2 regions of the Yersinia alsatica genome follow, and region 1 is predicted to be linked to the other one. Evidence: predicted binding sites of a transcription regulator. Region 1 holds the regulator's gene; the other holds the start of a gene.

Region 1 (10,233 bases):
CCCACGCCATCCCTGCCCATCATTCTCATTCATGGGTTATTTGGTAACCTTGATAACCTTGGGGTGCTCGCTCGTGACTTGCACCAAGACCATGACGTGATTCAGGTTGACCTACGCGACCACGGATTATCCCCACGTTCGCCGCTGGTCAGTTACCCGGAGATGGCACAGGACGTGCTGGAATTAATGGACCAGCTCGCTATTGAGAAAGCGATTATTATTGGTCACTCAATGGGCGGTAAAGTCGCCATGGCGATGACCGCTATTGCACCAGACCGCATTGAAAAGCTGGTTGCCATTGATATCGCCCCTATTAATTATCAGGTGCGCCGCCATGACCAGATTTTTGCGGCTATCAATGCGGTCAGTGCCGCGGGGGTGACTCAGCGCCAGCAAGCTGCCCAACTAATGCGTGAATCAATAAAAGAAGAAGGTGTTATTCAGTTCTTATTAAAATCATTCCACAATGGCGAATGGCGATTTGATGTGCCTGCCCTGTGGAGCCAATACGAAAATATTGTTGGTTGGCAACCCATTCCCCCTTGGCCCCACCCGATTTTGTTTATTCGTGGTGAGCTATCGCCCTATATCCAAGACAGCTATCGCGATGAGATTGCCCGTCAGTTTCCGCAAGCTCGTGCCCATGTAGTGGCCGGAACCGGCCATTGGGTACACGCAGAAAAACCAGAATCAGTATTGCGCGCGATTCATCGCTTTATTGATGCCGAATAAAGTTGGCGGCCAGCGGGATTGTTTAAAAATTATCCCCTGGGGAAAAGAAATGTATTACCTGTGGAAAAATTGTGCAAAAAAGAACAAATTAGCCCAATCTAATCACAGTAAAGCATTGTCGTTGCTCGGTTGGCTGGGGTATTATGGCGCGCTATAAATTTGCTACGCGGTTTGGTGGCAAATGCAAATTCAAGCTGTAGGATACTAGGTCACTCAATGCATTCTATCTATGTTCTCAACTTGAAACGTGTAAACCAAATCATCAAGCTTCTTGATGTAAATCCCTTGTAGTCCGCTACCTATGGCAAAAGAACAAACGGATCGCACGACGCTGGATCTGTTCGCAGATGAACGCCGTCCGGGGCGACCGAAAACAAACCCATTATCCCGTGATGAACAGCTTAGAATTAATAAGCGAAATCAACTACGGCGCGATAAAGTACGTGGCTTACGACGCGTGGAACTGAAAATTAATGCTGATGCCGTCGATGCTCTCAACAGCCTTGCTGAGCAGCGTAACATCAGCCGCAGTGAACTGATTGAACAGATGTTACTTGCTCAATTAGAGCACTCACAAGACGGATTTTAACCTTTCGGTTACCACGACGGCGTGGCGTAATCCATTGCGCCACGCCGTTATTACTTTATCCCCTATCTCTTAGAATGTTTCCCAGTTTGCATTGCTGTCTAGCTTGCTGGCAGCAGGTGCTACTGCCAATACTTTCGCCCGCGGTTTTGCCGCCGGTTTTGCTCGCGCCTCGTCTGACTGCAATTTAAACACGGCAACCGCCCGGTTCAACTGAGTGGCTTGTTCCTCGAGTGAAGCGGCAGCTCGGGAAGCTTCTTGTACTAATGCGGCATTCTGCTGGGTCACACTGTCCATTTCAGCCACCGCCTGCCCAACCTGAGTGATACCTTTGCTTTGCTCATCAGAAGCAGATGCAATCTCGCCCATCAAATCAGTCACATTGGTGATGGAACGCACAATCTCATCCATAGTTGCACCGGCGCTCTCCACCAGAGCTGAACCACTGCTGACCCGGCTAACCGACTCATTAATCAAACTATCAATCTCTTTCGCGGCTTGTGCACTGCGCTGAGCAAGATTACGTACTTCACTGGCCACCACGGCAAAACCACGGCCTTGTTCACCGGCGCGGGCCGCTTCAACTGCCGCATTCAGCGCCAGGATATTAGTTTGGAAAGCGATACTGTTAATCACAGTCGTGATATCGGCGATTTTGCGCGAACTGGCTGAAATCTCATTCATGGTATTCACCACATCCGCCACCAACACGCCGCCTTTTTTCGCAGTTGCCGAGGCATTAGCCGCCAGTTGGCTGGCATGATGCGCATTATCAGCATTGTGTTTTACCGTCGCGGTTAGCTGCTCCATGCTCGCGGCGGTTTCTTCAAGGGCGGCAGCCTGCTGCTCGGTACGGGATGATAAATCGGTATTACCCGCAGAAATCTCGGCGGCACCATGGTAAATCCCATCAGTGCTGCTACGAATCGCTTGCACGGTGTTGACCAGACTGGTTTGCACATCACGTAACAGCGGAAATAATTGCCCAACACAATTACGGCCAAAATCAACAATAGGCTGCCCCAATTGACCGGAAGCAATCACCCGGAAATGCGCACGAATATCGTCTAATGGACGTACCAGATTGGCCACCAGATAGCGGTCTGTTGCCAATAAAATCACCAGACCGGCGATCAGCGCAGAGATAAGCGTAATGCTGCTTACTTTGGTTAAGTGCGAGAATTGATCTTTCGCCACGCCAATAGCTTTAGATGCAGCCTGATTAAATGTTTCGGCGACAGCCCCATATTGGCGGCTCAACGCTGGCACGGTTTTTTTGGCTAAATCCTGATAAACCGCACTATTGTTGTCCATTGCCGCCTGATAAAGCGGCGTTACGCCCTGTTCAATTAATCCACTCCATCCATCAATCACTCCAGCGACTAAAGCGGGATCAATTTGTGCGTGGTCGATAGCTTTAAATTCTGCGAGCTTTTTCTTCAGATTATCCAGCGCGACGTTAGATGAGCTGAGTTCTTTATCTGCATCCGCGATATTACCGTTTTGGCGATAATCCACCGACCGGGCAAGACGAGTCACCATACGAAAATATTGGTCCGTCCCCTGATTGACCAAATTCATGTTTTCCACCAACACCGCATTGGCGTTAGAAGATTGGGTCAGTTGATTGAGTGATAGCAGCGTATAAGCCGATACACCGCCCCAGAGCAGACAAAAAGCGCCAAGCACCCAAAGTAATGCTGCCCTGATGGTAATATTTTTTAAAACCTGCATGTTCGTTCCCCTTATATATCGGATGGTTACCGTTAGAGACTCTGGTGTTATTTGATGACCGAAAAGCAATAAAGGACGTTCCATACAGCTAACGACGACTCCTTTCCCGACAAACTCTCATCTGACGGTTTTCCCCCTGGCACCGCAAATTGCAACCTTCCGGTTACACAAAGGTTATCGGCAATGACATTGCAAGATTGAGCGACTCACAAAAATTTAATATCACATAAACTTGATATGAGCCCGAGGGCGTTTTCTGGCATGATGTCGCCCTATACATGTGTTATATTGTTGGGCAACGCGCTCAGTGTTTAACATAACTATTTGAATTTAAAAGGTATTAAGTTATATGGCAACTGTAGGCATTTTCTTTGGCAGCGATACTGGCAATACCGAAAACATTGCCAAGATGATCCAAAAGCAACTGGGCAAAGATGTTGCTGAGGTTCACGACATTGCTAAAAGCAGTAAAGAAGATTTAGAAGGCTTCGATATTCTGCTGCTTGGTATCCCAACTTGGTATTACGGTGAAGCCCAATGTGATTGGGATGATTTCTTCCCAACATTGGAAGAGATCGATTTTAACGGCAAGCTAGTGGCTTTGTTCGGTTGTGGCGATCAGGAAGACTACGCAGAATATTTCTGTGATGCGATGGGTACCGTGCGCGATATCATCGAACCTCGCGGTGCTGCAATCGTCGGTCACTGGCCAACCGCTGGCTACCACTTCGAAGCCTCTAAAGGCTTGGCTGATGATGATCACTTCATTGGTTTAGCCATTGATGAAGATAGGCAGCCAGAACTGACGAATGAACGTGTTGAAGCTTGGGTAAAACAGATCAGCGAAGAACTGAATTTGGCCGAGATCACCGGTTAATTTGTTAGATCGGAAACGCTGAGGTGATATTGCATAGCGCCGAGCGTTTCCGTTAACTCTCCTCCCCCTTTGAACTCTTTTTTTGTCTGCCCCAACCCTTTAATCCCATTTTGCCAAAGCCAATAACCGCAAAATATGCGCGGTGTCATTTGTTGTCAGAATGAGCTTTGTTAAGCAGCCCACAAATCAGCAGCATGATGCGTGCAAAATGAAAATAAACCGCTACAAATTTGTAACGTTGCCTATAGCGGCCTTATACTTAAATGATGCAACAATCCCATTCATCAATACATTGCATGATTAATCGGACAAAGTGTGCAATTATATCTTTGTTAACAACCACGGTTTTCATTTAGGGCTAGCAGTTCTATAATGAGACGCAATCGTAATGATTGCGCCACGGATGTCATAGGCTGAACAGCCTTAATTTGAATCGATAGTAACAGGACTGAATCCGCATGACTGACAACAACAAAGCCTTAAAAAACGCTGGTTTGAAGGTAACACTGCCCCGTCTTAAGATTCTGGAAGTGTTGCAAAATCCAGAGTGCCACCATGTCAGTGCGGAAGATCTTTATAAAAAGCTGATTGATATGGGCGAAGAAATTGGTTTGGCGACGGTTTACCGTGTACTGAACCAGTTTGATGATGCCGGTATTGTTACCCGCCACAATTTCGAAGGCGGCAAATCAGTCTTTGAGCTGACGCAGCAACATCATCACGATCACCTGATTTGCCTGGATTGTGGCAAAGTGATTGAGTTTAGTAATGAATCCATTGAATCTCTTCAACGTGAAATTGCTAAACAGCATGGTATCAAGCTGACTAACCACAGTCTGTATCTATACGGCCACTGTGAGACCGGCGATTGCCGTGAAAATGAGTCTGCGCACGATAAAAGATAAAATATGCCCATCATCTTTCACACTGCAGGTGTGTTGGCTGGCTCTCACTCACCCGAATCACTTACTGATGTAAGCTCATCGGGATTCTATCGATAGCCACCTTCCTGCACTTTGATATTTATTGGGCATGATATTATCGCATTGATTTTATAAAGACTTTAAGCGCTGAGATTTTAAGTACCGAATAACCTTAGGGTTTGTTTTTAATCCAGATAACGGCACTCTATTATCTGGATAGCATTATCCATCAGCAAGATGGCCACCTTTCCTGTTCAGTCGGGAGTCAGGTGGTCATTCTTATTTATATCTCGCCCCTCCGCCGTTCATGTTTGTCCCTTACTCGTTTCGACGTCAATGTATCTCACTGCCCTTATCAGGGTGCTATGGCACTATTTTGGGCAAAAAAAAACCCGGACTTGCCGGGGGAAAAACCATCAACTCAACTTCACTTAATATTGTTTACCTAAAGAACCTAGCAAACAGGAGATAACATCAGACACAGCACTTTAACAACAATCATCAAACTTTCACTGGCTCAGCGCGGCTACTGCGCTTTCCGTCTGGGCTAGTCGAGCGGATTAACACATCACCGCTGACTTTAGATTGCACCTTGACATCATACTTCTGCCACTGCTTACCGCCATCAGTGGAATACTCGATAATCAGCCCCGGCAAGGAGATATTGGCTTCCAATACGCCGTTGACCACACGAGCCCCCGGTACCGGCAAGCGGTATGCAATACCGGCTTTATCCAGTTTTGCCAATTCGCGCTGGCCCATGATATTAGCGAAGCGCTGCCAATCGGTGTTCAATGCCACGGTATCGACCAGATGTGTTTCGCCACCTTGGTACTCTCGGCCCGCCTTGTAATCTTGTTCCCAAGATGCGCGGTGCCAGGCACGTTCAGCCAGCGGCAATACCCGTGGGAAAATCATGTATTCCATCTGTTGGTCAGTACGTACGGTTTCATTCCATGATTGACCTGAAATCCCGTGCACACCCGGCCATGGCTTATCACTCTTCGCACTGAAATGGTTGCCATCACGGTCAACCGAGGTTTCGGCGTTTTGCGGCATGTTATCTGGGGCAAAACTGAAGACTTTGGCTTCATCACTAAAACGCGTCGCCCAGTAGTAACCGCGTTCATTCGGATTAACTTCATAAGGCATATCGAAGTAGACATAATCCGGGTTAGAGGCAACCACTTCATAACCTTTATTGGCCCAATCATTGATGGAGTCAGCCCCGCCCCAGTAGAGGGTATCCCAGAAGTTAACGCCAACCCGTTTGGTCGCAAAGGCTTTCGAATCCTTAGCGTCTTTCAAACCATCTTGCCAAGCCTGCATTTTTTCGATGCCGTGAGCATTAACCAGTTTGCTGACTTCAATAGCGAAGTGGCTGGAGAGATGCTCAACATCCTGAATTTTGCCTTGCTTGACCATGTCCTGACATACCTGAGACTTAGCCCATGGCTTATCTTCAACACTCTTATCAATGATGCCTTTGCCCGGCTCAATGGTGCCATTTTTGTCTTGGAAACCGGCTCCCAGACGAATGTTTTTCGCTTCATCACCACCAAAATGCCACGTGGTTAATGGCATGCCCGCTTCTTTGTGCATCTGGGCCATTTCGCCAATCACTTTATCGACAAAACGCTTCGATGAATCCAGACACGGGTTCAGATAACTTTTGCGCTCATAGAACTGCACCGAGGTGGTGTTGGAGTCATCTGTCGGGTCAAGCAAGCGGAATTCGTTAGCTTCTTTCTCTTTGCCCTGCTTCATCAAATTGTTGTAACGCGCTTCCATCGACACCACTGCCGCACGGGCGTGGGCTGGCATATCAATTTCAGGAATGACGTCAATTTGGCGAGCTTTAGCGTATTTCAGAATTTCAATGTAGTCATCACGGGTAAAGTGGCCGGAACCCAGATTATTGCTATCCGGACCAGAACCCAGTTGTGGCAATAAGCAGGTATTTTCTGTCAAATCGTGGCAGCGTTTGCTCCCCACATCGGTCAGCTCCGGCAAGCCAGGGATCTCAATGCGCCAGCCTTCATCATCACTCAAGTGGAAGTGGAATTTGTTCAGCTTATAAGCGGCCATCTGATCCAGCAGGCGCAGCACCGCATCTTTGGTTTTGAAGTTACGTCCAACATCGAGGAAAACACCACGGTATTCGAAACGTGGCGCGTCTTTCGCATCTAATGTGGCGATTTTCTTGCTGCCATCCGTCGGCACTAAAGAGAGGATCGATTGCAGGCCGTAGAACACCCCAGCCGGATCAAAGCCAATAACTTGCGCGCCTTTCTCGCCAATCTTCAGCTCATAAGCACCGGAAACCGCCAAATCACCTTTAAAGAGCGCGGGCTGAATTGACGTTTTAATTGGGAAACCGGCCGAATTGCTGGTCAGGCCGAGTAATTCAAAACGCTGCTGGGCAGCTTGAGCCGCTGGCTTGGGTAAAGCACTCAAATCCAGTGCTACACCTTTACTCAAGTCGGCATCTTGCTGATGAACGGTGACTTGCATTGGCGTCGGGATAATCTGACCACGCAGGTTAGCCGCCGCTAAGGTTTTCACGGCTTCGTTTTTGGCGAAACGGGACTCTGGCGTCATCAGCACGTTATTATCGTCTTTGGTGCGTTTCCACTGATCGCCGGTAAACTGCGTGAGGTATTCGTTGATATCCTCGGTATCGGTACTTTTCAGTACTTTTGGCTTGGCATCGCCGGAAGTGGCATACCAACGCGGCATAAAGTCAGTGGCAAATAACTGCCAGTATTCGCCGGTTATCGGGATTTCAACCGCCTGATTAGCCGGGAACCCGGTGAACTTCGCCGTTGGCTCAATTTTATGCAGGTCACCCGTTAGGTGAGTAATTTTGAACTGATCATTATCTACAGTCAGAATCTGACGGATGCTGTGGAAGTAAATGGCCCAGTCTTGGCCTTTGATCTCGTCCCCGGTGTTGGTCAGAGTAATCATTACTTTATTACATGATGCCCAATCAGCACCCAACTTGGCACAATCAACACCATTTTCAGCCGCACGGTTGTCTAATATTTTATAGTTAACTTTCAAGGTGCTGAGCTGGTCAACAATCTGTTGATTGGTGGTGTCCGCATTGGCGTACCCCATCAAGCCAAAGGTTGCGGTTATCGCCGCTAACGCATTTAATTTGAATTTGTTCATCACTAACCTCATCCGTAATTAATAATTGCTGCCAACATTGCTACTGGAAGTATTACTGCTGGCAGAATTATTGTTAGTTTCAATTTCTGTAGCTGATTTATTGATGCTGCAGATGGCATGTTTTGAAGATTAATTATTGCTGCGGATCTCTTGCCATAGCTTGCCGCACTGCGCGTCATAAGCCTGGCCGTTACCGGTATGAGCCGCATCAATACAGCGCTGATAATCCAATACCCGCACCGTTTCTTTATCAGTGAAAGCCTGATGGGCTCTCTCTTGTTTCAAGACATTCAGCACCGCTTTGCAAGGTATCAGCCTTTCTGGTGAACCTTCAGTGGCTTGAATACAGGCGCTATAAGCTTGTTTAAGTTTGCTATCTTCTGGCTGAACCGGCCCTTGTGGGGCACAGGCACTTAATCCCACCACGGCAGCAAGAACAAAAAGTATTTTTTTCATGGCAGCACTCCATTATGTCCCCGGGGTGGTTACCGGGGATGGCAATCTAAAAATCAGAAGATAGTAAATGGTGCAATAACGATGAATTTAACGTCTTTCTCATCCTGGAATACGTTGCCGAAACCACCGCCATAGCTTGGAATGTTGGTATGGTTGTCGTACATGGTGTAATGCAATTTGAATAATGTGCCTTTCGCCCGGCCCTCTTGCAGGGTGTAGAGCACGTCGAAGTTCCATGCAGATTCTTTCAGGCGCACATTCTGGTCAAAGATTGGGTTGGTACTTGGTTTAGCATCCCAACCATAGGCATAAGAAGTCCCGACCGACCAACCGGCCATATTCCAGTTTTTCAGGTCATACATCACGCCACCGAACAGCGCTTTTTCGCCGTTGGCGTTGAAGTCAGAGCGAGAATCCCACCACACGTCCAGACGACCATTTGAAGTCGCGTAGCCTGGGGTCATACGTTGCAGGAAGTAACCTTGGTTGCCATCAGCTTTGGCCCAAGTCCCTTCCAAACGCCAGTCAAATGGACCCGTGGTGTAACCCAAGGTCAGTGCTTGTAACCAGGCCAGACCGTCATAGACATCATTAACATCTTTGAAGCCGCCATCAACTTTGTCTTTGGCGCCGTAGAACTGGTAGGAAGTACGCAGATCATTGCCAGCAACCGGGAAGGCATAAGATGCCTTGGCAAAATACTGGTCCATGTAGTCTTTGGCCTGACCGAATGCAGCTTCCAGTACCAGTTTATTTTTGAAGTCGTATTTGGCACCGAATGAATGCAGGTAGCTCACGCCGGTTTTACCGTCAGCCTGACGGAAGTTGTACATGTTCTGATACCACGGAGCTTTATATTCATCAGTCCACATGTAAGACATGGACAGAGCACCGGCAGTATCGAAATCAAATTTCGCGCCGCCTTCAGCACCACGGTAAGTCCCTGGCATGAAGCTCCAATGTGGTGCTAGCAGTGTCTGGCCGGTGGGTTGGATATAACCGCCACGCGCCCAGAAATCGCCCAATTTGAATTTGGCCGCCGCTTTGTAAACACTGACGCCACTCTTATCGCCAGTCCATTTTTCATCCCAACGGGTTTTAGCATCACTGAAACCAATTTCGTTTGGTGCCGCCGGGCCACTGTTGGTCATTTCAACTGCGCCAAAGGCCGCTAAGTCGATACCGAACATATCTGCCGCATAGCCGGAGGAGAAGTCCAGGTTGGCGTTAAAGGTGGAGTGATGCAGGTTGGCGACATACTTACCGTATTCAGCACTACCTGGAGTTAAATCTTTACGGTCACGCTGGCGCTGCCAATAGTAAATACCGCCGGTCAGTGACGAATCATCAATAAAACCTTCAGCTTTGGCCTCTGGGGTTGCCATAAAGCCAGTTCCTAACAGTGCACCCGCGACTGCGAGCGCTAACGTTTTACGTTTAGCACCGTGCATAACCATATAAAAAAATTCCTCTTTGACATCACATTTAAAGTGCTTTGCCTGTATTCACCACTGCTTACAGACTTAGCCTCAAAGAAACCCTAAGTGGGTAAAATTTTGTCGGGAAGAAATCTCCACCCGCTATTGCTATTGCGAAAAACAAACTCTCTTGAAGATTGCTGCTGGAGTACAGACTATTTTTCGCGACGCGAATTATCAATCAAAAAAGAAGCTAATTATTCAAAGTATGACAACGAGCACATAACTGTGAAAAAATATTACAGAGGTCACAAAAGCTTTAAAAACAAT
Region 2 (10,233 bases), 1.1 Mb from region 1:
AATACGGGTCAGCACCTGGGTTAGCTTCCAGCATCCCCAACAAACCGATTTTATAATCGGCAGCAATAGCCTCAAGCGGACGGCCATCATTTGGAACGGTATAAGTAGTATTTTCACCAATCAGACGGCTATTGGCTGGAGGTAGAGGATACTCGGTCGCATTGGCAGCGGTGATACTTCCCGCCATACAAGTTGCGAATAACATACCAATCAAAGTTAATGCACGTTTCATGCTTAGTTCCTACATCACTTCTTAAAATTCGGTTTACACGGCTATCTACGTTAATTTTAGCAGCCAATAATAAGGCCACCATATAGTAACAGCCCTTATTATAAAGGCAATTTATATCTCTAAAAATCAAGGTGTTACAAAGTAATTTATTATGCTTCTTCCAGCAGGGAGGACGATTTAACCTGCTGAAATTTCACCATTTTAATACTGTGACTCATGACGCAAAATTGCTCAGTCACCTATGAATAAAGCACAAAATGTTGGTGCGGATCAGCCGACGTTTAGGGCTGCGGCTTTAGTACGAATAGCGCGGATCATCGCTTCAAGCCCTTGAGAGCGCGAAGGCGTTAGGTGCTGACTCAAGGCTAAATCTGCAAAAAATGGCCGAACATCCAAATCCACGATCTGTTGCGGGGTCAAACCCTGATAGAGAATAAACACCACGGCGACCAAACCTTTGACGATTGCGGCATCACTGTCACCGGTAAAAGTCACCTGCCCCGTTGGTGAAAGGGTCATGGCGATCCAAACCTGGCTCTGGCAACCAGAAATAAGATTCTCTGGCTGGCGCTGTTGCTCAGTTAGCGGCGGCAACTGTGCGCCCAGTTCGATCACATACAGGTATTTCTCTTCCCAATTTAAACAGCGGGAAAAGTTACGAATCAATTTATCTTTATCTGGCAAACCCGCCATAACATGCTTCCTATTACTGAAGTTACCCGTCATATTTCAAGCGCAGCGGTGTTGGCTGCCATCATTTACTCAAGTCGTTGAGTTCATTTTGTTACCGCCTACCGGCAGCTCAAAATCGATTGGGTATAAAAGCCAAAATAAAAGCCGACTGCTTAAAATGATAGTCGGCTTTAGGGGGCATTGTCGCGGACTGTCTGCGCTTAGCCCAGCAATTTTTCGATGCGTTGTAACCCACTCACCAGTCTATCGACTTCTTCCGGGGTATTATAAAGCGCCAGCGATGCACGGCACATACTAGGCACCTGATAGAATGACATCAGCGGCATCGCGCAATGATGCCCGGTGCGAATAGCAATGCCGTATTGATCAAGGAAGCTCCCTACATCATAAGCATGATGTGGGCCAAGGTTGAAGGCAATCACCCCGGCCCGTTTTGCCGGACCATAGATTTTCAGGCTCGGGATCTGCCCCAACTGCTGCAATGCATACTGCATGAGTGATTGCTCATATTGCTGGATAGAGGCAAGCCCCAACTGATTCACATAACTGATTGCCGCGCCAAGCCCCATAATTCCCGCGGTATTGGGAGAGCCAGCTTCAAAGCGCCACGGCGCATCAGCAAAAGTGGTGCCTTGAGTCAGACTCACGGTTTTGATCATCGAGCCGCCGCCTTCCCAAGGTGGCATTTGTTGTAACAAAGCACTCTTGCCATACAAGATGCCAATGCCCGACGGCCCATACAGCTTGTGGCCAGAGAATACATAGAAATCACAGCCCAAATCCTGCACATCGACACTCTGATGCATGATAGCTTGCGCGCCATCCACCAGCACCACCAAGCCAGCCGCTTTGGCCTGCGCGACCATCTGTTTGATAGGATTAACCGTTCCCAGCACATTGGAAACCTGGGTAATCGCCAGTAGCCGCGTAGTGTCATCAATCAAGCCCGCCAACGCACTTAACGCCAGCTCACCTGTTGCGGTTAACGGCCATACCCGAATTTCGACGCCCAGATCGGTTGCCAGCATCTGCCAAGGCACAATATTAGCGTGATGCTCCATTTCGGTGATGATAATGCTGTCGCCCGCTTTCAGACTATGGCGACCATAGCTGTTAGCCACCAGATTGATGGCCTCAGTCGTGCCCTTAACAAACACAATTTCTTCGGCAGATGCGGCATTAATAAACTCGGCAACCTGACTACGTACCGCTTCCATCTGTTCCGTTGCTTGCGCGCTCAGCGTGTGAATGCCCCGATGAACGGCTGCATAACCCTCACGATAGAAATTAAGTTCCCGGTCGATCACCACTTGTGGCTTCTGCGCACTGGCGGCACTGTCCAGATACACCAAAGGCTGCCCATTGACCTGACGACTCAGCAGCGGGAAATCAGCTCTTATTTTTTCTATAGGGAATGATTCACTAGGGAACCGTTCAGTAGGAATACTCATAGCGATGCCTCGGCCAGGCGCTCAGCAATGCGTGCTAAGACTATTTTGCGGATAGTTTCGTCATGGATGGCTTCGGTTAATTCAGCCGCAAAGGCAAAAATAATCATTTGCTGTGCATCAGCTTGATTGATACCGCGTGATTGCAGATAAAATAGCTGCTCGGCATCAATTCGCCCCACTGTGGCACCATGACTGCATTTCACATCATCAGCATAGATTTCCAACTGTGGCTTGGTATCCACTTCCGCCAGCTTGCTCAGCAGCAAGTTATTATTGGTCATCTGGCCGTCAGTTTTCAGAGCATGCTGAGCCACTTTAATCATGCCATTAAAGATAGCTTTGCCCCGCTCGCGAACAATGGTTTTGTGCAACTGGCGGCTTTCACAGTAGCCTTTGTTATGCTCCAGATAAGTACGGGTGTCGCAAATCTCACGCCCTATCGGTAACAACAGACTATTAATGGAGAGCGTCGCACCCTCGCCATTCAACTGAGCGCTGGTGTTATGGCGGGACAGCCCGGCACCGAGCAAGAAACTATAACTCCGCGCTCGCGCATCGCGCCCTAGCACTAAATCATTATGAGCAAAGTGGTAACTTTGTGCGGTTTCAAATGCCAGTTTGCAATGGCTCAATTCGGCATTATCACCGACAGCGATGGTCAGCCGCGCACCGGTAAAATGCGGCTGCTCATCAAGACTGACAAAATGCTCAATCACTTCAGCCTGTGCATTGGCTTCAATGGTCAGATGATGGCGATAGTGGCTGGTATTCACTACATCGGAATCATTACCTGAGCTGATATGCAGCAGATAAAGTGGTTTATCACTCTGTTTCCCTGCTGGCAGACGAAGGTGCCAGCTCTCTTGAGCCAGACTTTCGGTCAAATGCAAAAAGACTTCCGGCTGGATGGCGGCGGGAAGCTGTGCATTCTCTGTCATCGAGGTCAGTTGGTACGGGCCGCACTCACTGTCACTTAATTGCGGAGAATACCGCCCATCAATGAAGACTAACCGATGAGCATCTTGCACCAATGACAGGGCATCGCGCTGGGCGAGTGTTACCGCCGGGGCGCGGGCAAAATCAAAGTCATGGGCCAAGAGGCGCTCGAGTGGCGTGTATTTCCAATCTTCATGTTTAGCCGTAGGAAAACCTAATTGCAGCACCTGTTGCCAATGGCCGGCGGCTGCGGCGGAATAACCATTCTGGCGCTGTTTAAATAGCTGACCGAAGTGCTTTAATGCATCAATACGCTGTTGTTCCAGAATACGTTGTTGTTCCGAAAGGCTTTGCTGTTCCTGCATTTTACTGTTGGTCGGTAAGCCAGCCATAACCTTGCTCCTCCAACTGTTTTACCAGTGTAAAATCACCCGATTTGATGATTTTCCCCTGATACAGCACATGGACAAAGTCAGGTTTGACGTAGTCAAGGATGCGCTGATAGTGAGTCACAATAATAAATGCGCGGTTTTCATCACGCAGCGAGTTAACACCGTTTGCCACGATTTTAAGTGCATCGATATCCAGACCTGAGTCCGTTTCATCCAGAATGCATAAAGAGGGCTCCAGTGCCGCCATCTGCAAGATGTCGTTGCGTTTCTTTTCACCGCCGGAAAAACCTACGTTAACCGAACGGGTCAGCAGATCGGCTGGCATTTTGAGCAACTCAATTTTCTCTTCAATAAAGTCGGCAAAATCAAAGCGATCCAAAGGTTCCTGTTGGCGATATTTACGCACGGCATTAACCGCCGTTTGCAGGAAGAAATGGTTACTCACCCCGGGAATTTCCACCGGATATTGGAACGCCAGAAACACACCTTCACCGGCGCGATCTTCTGGGTCCAAATCGAGTAAATCTTTGCCTTTGAACGTCACACTGCCCTCGGTGACTTCATACTCTTCACGCCCAGCCAACGCCGCTGACAAGGTACTTTTCCCTGAGCCATTCGGCCCCATGATGGCATGCACTTCACCGGGTTTGATCTCCAGATCTAACCCTTTAAGGATTTCGTTACCTTCGACACTGACTTTTAAATTCTTGATGCTTAACATAGGTTTCCTTGGTGCGCCTGAGCGCAAAACTTTACTTATGCAGCGAACGCTTAGCCGACACTGTGTTCCAGGCTGATAGCGAGCAATTTCTGTGCTTCGACGGCAAACTCCAGCGGCAACTCAGAGAACACATCCTTACAGAAGCCGTTCACAATCATTGAGATGGCATCATCTTCACTGATACCGCGCTGCAAGCAATAAAACAGTTGGTCATCGCCAATTTTTGAAGTGGTCGCTTCATGCTCCAATTGCGCCGAGCTATTACGCACTTCCACATAGGGGAAAGTGTGCGCGCCGGAGTCTGGGCCAATCAGCATTGAGTCGCATTGGGTGAAATTACGGGCGTTATCCGCTCCGGGTAGAATTTTAACCAAACCACGATAGGTATTTTGGCTATGACCGGCAGAGATCCCTTTGGCAATAATGGTTGATTTGGTGTTTTTGCCGATATGGATCATTTTGGTGCCAGTATCTGCCTGCTGATGACCATTGGTCAGCGCTACCGAGAAGAACTCGCCAATTGAGTTATCCCCTTGCAGAATCACACTGGGGTATTTCCAGGTAATGGCTGAGCCTGTTTCAGATTGAGTCCAGGACATTTTCGACCCTGCCCCTTCACACAAGGCGCGCTTGGTGACAAAGTTGAGAATACCCCCGGTGCTGTCGGCTCCGGCAAACCAGTTCTGCACGGTTGAATATTTCACTTCTGCATTTTTATGCAGAATAACCTCGACCACCGCCGCATGCAGCTGATAGCTATCACGAACCGGTGCCGAGCACCCTTCGATGTAGCTCACGTAGCTGTCTTCGTCAGCAATCAGGATGGTGCGTTCAAACTGGCCCGTTTTCGCGGCATTAATCCGGAAGTAAGTCGATAACTCCATCGGGCAGCGCACCCCTTTAGGGACATAAACAAAGGTACCGTCAGAGGCCACCGCCGCATTGAGTGCGGCAAAAAAGTTATCTTTTGCCGGAACCACCGAACCCAGATACTTACGCACCAGATCCGGATACTCCTGAATTGCTTCACCGAATGAGCAGAAAATAATGCCCTGCTCGGCCAGCTTGCCACGATAGGTGGTGGCAACAGAAACTGAGTCAAAAATAGCATCGACCGCCACTTCTGCCCCTTCACGTACCGGAACACCTAACTGAGCAAAAGCAGATTCGACCTCGGCAGTGAGGTACTCGTTAATATTGTGCTGCGACATATCCTGCGAGGTGGTGCCATCCGCTGACGATTGTTGCACCGCTCCAGGTTGCGAATCACAGCTATCATCACAACTGCCGCAGGATGGCGCGGAGTAATAGCTATAATCCTGATAATCCAGGCTCTTATAATGTGCTTTCAGCCAGTGCGGCTCTTCCATTTGTAGCCAACTTCGATAAGCACCCAAACGAAACTCCAGCATCCATTCAGGTTCATTACGTTTCGCTGAAATGGCGCGAATGACATCTTCATTGATGCCTTTCGCCAACTCATCAGTAGCAAGTTGAGTAAAGAAGCCCTCTTTGTAGCGACCGTCGCTGACCCAAGCCTGCACATCATCTGGAACTTCTACATTGCTTCGTGTCATTTCGTTTACATCGCTCAAACGCCAAAACTCTCGCCACACCCGCAGGAATGCTGAGCTTTAGGGTTATTAAATTTGAAAATTTGATTGAGCCCTTCACGGACGTAATCCACCTCAGTGCCATCGATAAATGGCATCGCTTTGAGGGGGACGTAAAGTCTGGCGCGGCCATGCTCGAAAACCAAAGCATCGCTGGCTGGCTCTTTCGCCATATCCATAACATAGGCAAACCCGGCGCAACCGGATTGCTTGACCCCAAGCTGTAACCCTTTGACTTCCGGGTCCTGCTCCATGAGACGGGTAATTTGCGCAGCAGCGCTGTCGGTTATCGTTACGCCTTGCCAAACGTTGTCATCGAGTGAGAATGTCCCGACGGATTCCTGTTGCATATGCCCTACCTTTTTCTCGCTGATAATTGATAAATCAACACAGATTGATCACAATGGTAGTGATAATAATTATCACTTCAACCGTTTGTTTTGCAGGGATATTAAGAAAAGTGTCGTTTAAACCCCGAATGAGGCGGCAACGAAGATAACATGCTGCGATGGCCGAAGAAGTCGGGAGGAACAAGTACACTTTTATCACTATGAAATAACACGATAATTTCTACAGTGACACTCGAATCCCTTGCTGTCTCAGAGGCTAATCGCAGTCAGTCTCCGAGTTTTTTAAACATTCATAAAAAATACCTATTTCTCCATTAACTTTAGCTGAAAACCTCCGCAGGGGAAACCTATCGTAGAGATTCGCCGCATTTATCGGATAAACAAAATTGTCAGTCGATTGAGAGAAAAAGTAAGTGACTGGACGTTGAATTGCTCAAGGCCGCTGAATCGCCCTGAGCAAAGTAATGACTTGTATTTTATAGGGTTATTTATTGTTAACGGGTTAATACTGCGGTGGTTAAGCGGGAAGTGCAACACAGGTTATCCTGCTCGTCATAGATTTCAATCTGCCAAACTTGATGGCTGCGGCCAACATGAATCGCCCGACAACAACCACGGACTTTGCCAGATCGCACCGCCTTAAGATGGTTGGCATTAATTTCCAACCCCACCACTTGTTGCCCCTCGACAGTACACAGATAACCGGCCATAGAACCCAATGACTCCGCCAACACCACCGACGCGCCGCCATGCAGCAGACCAAAAGGCTGAGTTGTGCGGTTATCTACCGGCATAGTCGCTTCCAGTTCGTCATCTGAGAATCGGGTAAACTCGATGCCCAAATGCCCTACCATGCAGTTTTGGCTTTGCTGATTTAGTTGTTCTAGTGTCGCGGTGCGTTTCCACAGCATTCTGTCTCCCCTTTAGCCTTCGTTCTTGAAATTGCAGCGTTGTTAGCTGCTCTCACTCACCCGAATCACTGAGCCATGTCAGCTCATCGGGATGACTTCGTTTGCCGCCTACCTGCAATTCCAATGACTTTGGCTAATACCTTCGTTCTTGAAATTGCAGCGTTGTTAGCTGCTCTCGTTACTCGGCCCATCCATGGGCCTCGCCTCTGCGAGGCCGCTGCAAGCAGCGTTCAAATCTGCTCCCGGCAGATTTGTCACTTGAACCCACGAGTTAAACCAGCTCAAGCAAAGCCTGTAATGGATGGCGCAAGCCACTGCCTTCAACCCGCTTAACTTGGCTACGGCAAGAATAGCCGGTGGCTAAGCAACGTTTCCCCGGCAGTTTTTGCAATGCTTGCTGCCAGGATAGTGCATAGATACCCAATGAATTATCGATGTTTTTGGCTTCATGGCCATAAGTTCCGGCCATACCGCAGCATCCCACACTGACACTTTCCAGTTTGGCACCGTAACGGGAGAATATCGATATCCAATGCTGGCTACTGGCTGGCAGTGCGGTGGTTTCAGTGCAATGACCAAACAGATACCAGGATTCGCCACTCATTTGCTGTTCTGGACACTCCGGCTGCTCCGCCAGTGCCACCTGCAACCATTCATGCACCAATTGCACATTGAAGTCACCGCGGCTCTCACCCAGAATCTCTTTATATTCATCGCGATAACAGAGCACCAGCGCCGGATCAACCCCCACCATTGGCATGCCCAATTGCGCGATGCGATTCAGGAAATCCGCTGTCTTACGCGCGGTTTTCGCAAATCGTTGTAGGAATCCTTTGATATGCTGAGCTTTACCATTCGGCGAGAATGGCAGTAATACCGGATTAAAGCCCAGTTTTTCCACCAGCCGGACAAAATCAGCCACCACCTGAGCATCATAGTAGCTAGTGAAAGGATCCTGCACGACTAACACATGTTGGCGTCGCTCCGCCTCCGGCAGTTTTTCCAACTGCTCCAGTGTCATGGTGCTGGCATAATGCCCCGACAGCGACTGCTTCAACGTGGGGCTGGAAAGCAGGGGTAAATCCACCATTCCAATGCTTTTACGGCTTAATTCACTGACCCAAGGTTGCTTCAAGAAGAAGTTAAACAGTTTCGGCGTTTTCGCCATCAACGGAGCATAACTTTCAACCCCGGCAACCACATAATCGCGCAGTGGCCGATGATAACGAGTGTGATACAGCTGTAGGAAGCGCGAGCGGAAGCCCGGCACATCAATTTTTATCGGGCACTGGGTCGAGCAAGCTTTACATGCCAGACAGCCCGACATCGCCTCTTTAACTTCATGCGAGAAATCATAATCGCCTTGACGGGCGGCCCAACTATTGCGGGTCTTTTCAATCAAACTGCGCAGACTTGGGCGCTGGGTTGCCAGCCCTTTCTCCAATGCCACGGGATCAACACCTTGGTCGGACAGTAGCCGTAACCACTCGCGCACCAACGTTGCCCGCCCTTTGGGGGAATGAATTCGGTCGCCCGTTATCTTCATTGATGGGCACATTGGGCTGCGAGCATCAAAATTGAAGCATAATCCGTTGCCATTACATTCCATCGCCCCGCGGAAAGAGGTTCTGACCGCCAATGGAATACGTCGGTCCAGCGTCCCGCGCTTATCCGAGGTATCCACTTTCATCATCGGGGCATCACTGCCCAATGGCGAACAAATTTTCCCCGGATTCAACCGATTATCTGGGTCGAACGCGGACTTAATACGCCGCAGTTCGCTGTACAGCACTTCACCGAAAAACTCCGGGCTGTATTCTGCGCGGAAGCCTTTGCCGTGCTCGCCCCACAACAGGCCGCCATAGCGCGCCGTCAGTTGCACCACTTGATCAGAAATCTGCTTCATCAGCATCTCTTGCTGAGGATCGCACATGTCCAGCGCCGGACGCACATGCAACACCCCGGCATCCACATGGCCAAACATGCCATAAGCCAGATTATGGCTATCCAGCAGTTGGCGGAACTCAACAATATAATCGGCCAAATGCTGCGGCGGCACACAAGTGTCTTCGGCGAAGGGGATCGGCTTGGCCTGCCCTTTACTGTTACCGAGCAAACCCACCGCTTTTTTGCGCATACCATAAATACGCTCAATACCGACTAATTCGCTGCAAATCTGATAACCAATAACCCCACCCTCTTGGCTGGACATCAAATCGTCCAAACGTTGGCAAAGCGCCTCCATTTGGCTATCGATGAGTGCCTTATCATCACCAGCGAACTCAACAATATTCAGCCCCAGCATCTCTTTATTGGGAACATCAGTAATAAGTTCTTTGACCGAGTGCCAGACAATATCTTCTTTCGCCAGATTAAGGACTTTTGAGTCCACCGTCTCGACGGACAACGCTTTGGCTTCCACCATAAAAGGCGCATTGCGCAGTGCTGAATTAAAAGAGTCATACTTTACATTCACCAAACGGCGAACTTTGGGCAATGGCGTGATATCCAGCGTGGCTTCGGTGATAAATGCCAAAGTCCCTTCGGCCCCGGTTAAAATCCGCGTGAGGTCAAACGTTTGCAAGTCATCACTGAAAACATGGCGCAGGTCATAACCGGTGAGAAAACGGTTTAATTTAGGGAATTTCTCCAGGATCAGCGCTCGTTGGTCGCGACAGCGATTCAATACCGTCTGGTAGATTCGACCGATGACCGAATCCTCCTGCGCAATCGTTTCCGCCAGTGCCGTCGGCATAGCGCGGGTATCTAGCATCTCACCGCCGAGTAAAATGGCACGTAACCCCAGCACGTGGTCAGAGGTTTTGCCATAGACCAACGAACCCTGACCGGATGCATCAGTGTTGATCATGCCGCCCAATGTGGCGCGGTTACTGGTTGATAATTCTGGCGCGAAGAAATAGCCAAATGGCCGCA

The links. Region 1 encodes Fur, which represses iron uptake genes when iron is present. Its sites were predicted from a motif close to ATAATAATGAGAACNACTATCAA; they were not measured.
Region 2: the regulator Fur is predicted to act here: its motif matches at 6,442-6,464, upstream of sufA (Fe-S cluster assembly scaffold SufA).

Annotation. Positions count from the first base shown of each region.
Region 1 covers NZ_CP104006.1:4,110,965-4,121,197, forward strand. The annotation lists gene ybfF (esterase) at 1-732, shown strand, start outside; gene ybfE (LexA regulated protein) at 1,034-1,321, shown strand; gene N0H69_RS18425 (methyl-accepting chemotaxis protein) at 1,391-3,052, opposite strand; gene fldA (flavodoxin FldA) at 3,402-3,929, shown strand; gene fur (ferric iron uptake transcriptional regulator) at 4,388-4,834, shown strand; gene N0H69_RS18440 (beta-N-acetylhexosaminidase) at 5,354-8,029, opposite strand; gene chiQ (ChiQ/YbfN family lipoprotein) at 8,159-8,485, opposite strand; gene chiP (chitoporin ChiP) at 8,539-9,942, opposite strand.
Region 2 covers NZ_CP104006.1:3,006,793-3,017,025, reverse strand. The annotation lists gene N0H69_RS13450 (L,D-transpeptidase family protein) at 1-232, opposite strand, end outside; gene sufE (cysteine desulfuration protein SufE) at 503-925, opposite strand; gene sufS (cysteine desulfurase SufS) at 1,126-2,376, opposite strand; gene sufD (Fe-S cluster assembly protein SufD) at 2,373-3,704, opposite strand; gene sufC (Fe-S cluster assembly ATPase SufC) at 3,679-4,425, opposite strand; gene sufB (Fe-S cluster assembly protein SufB) at 4,476-6,002, opposite strand; gene sufA (Fe-S cluster assembly scaffold SufA) at 6,017-6,388, opposite strand; gene N0H69_RS13415 (hotdog fold thioesterase) at 6,883-7,299, opposite strand; gene ydiJ (D-2-hydroxyglutarate dehydrogenase YdiJ) at 7,571-10,233, opposite strand, start outside.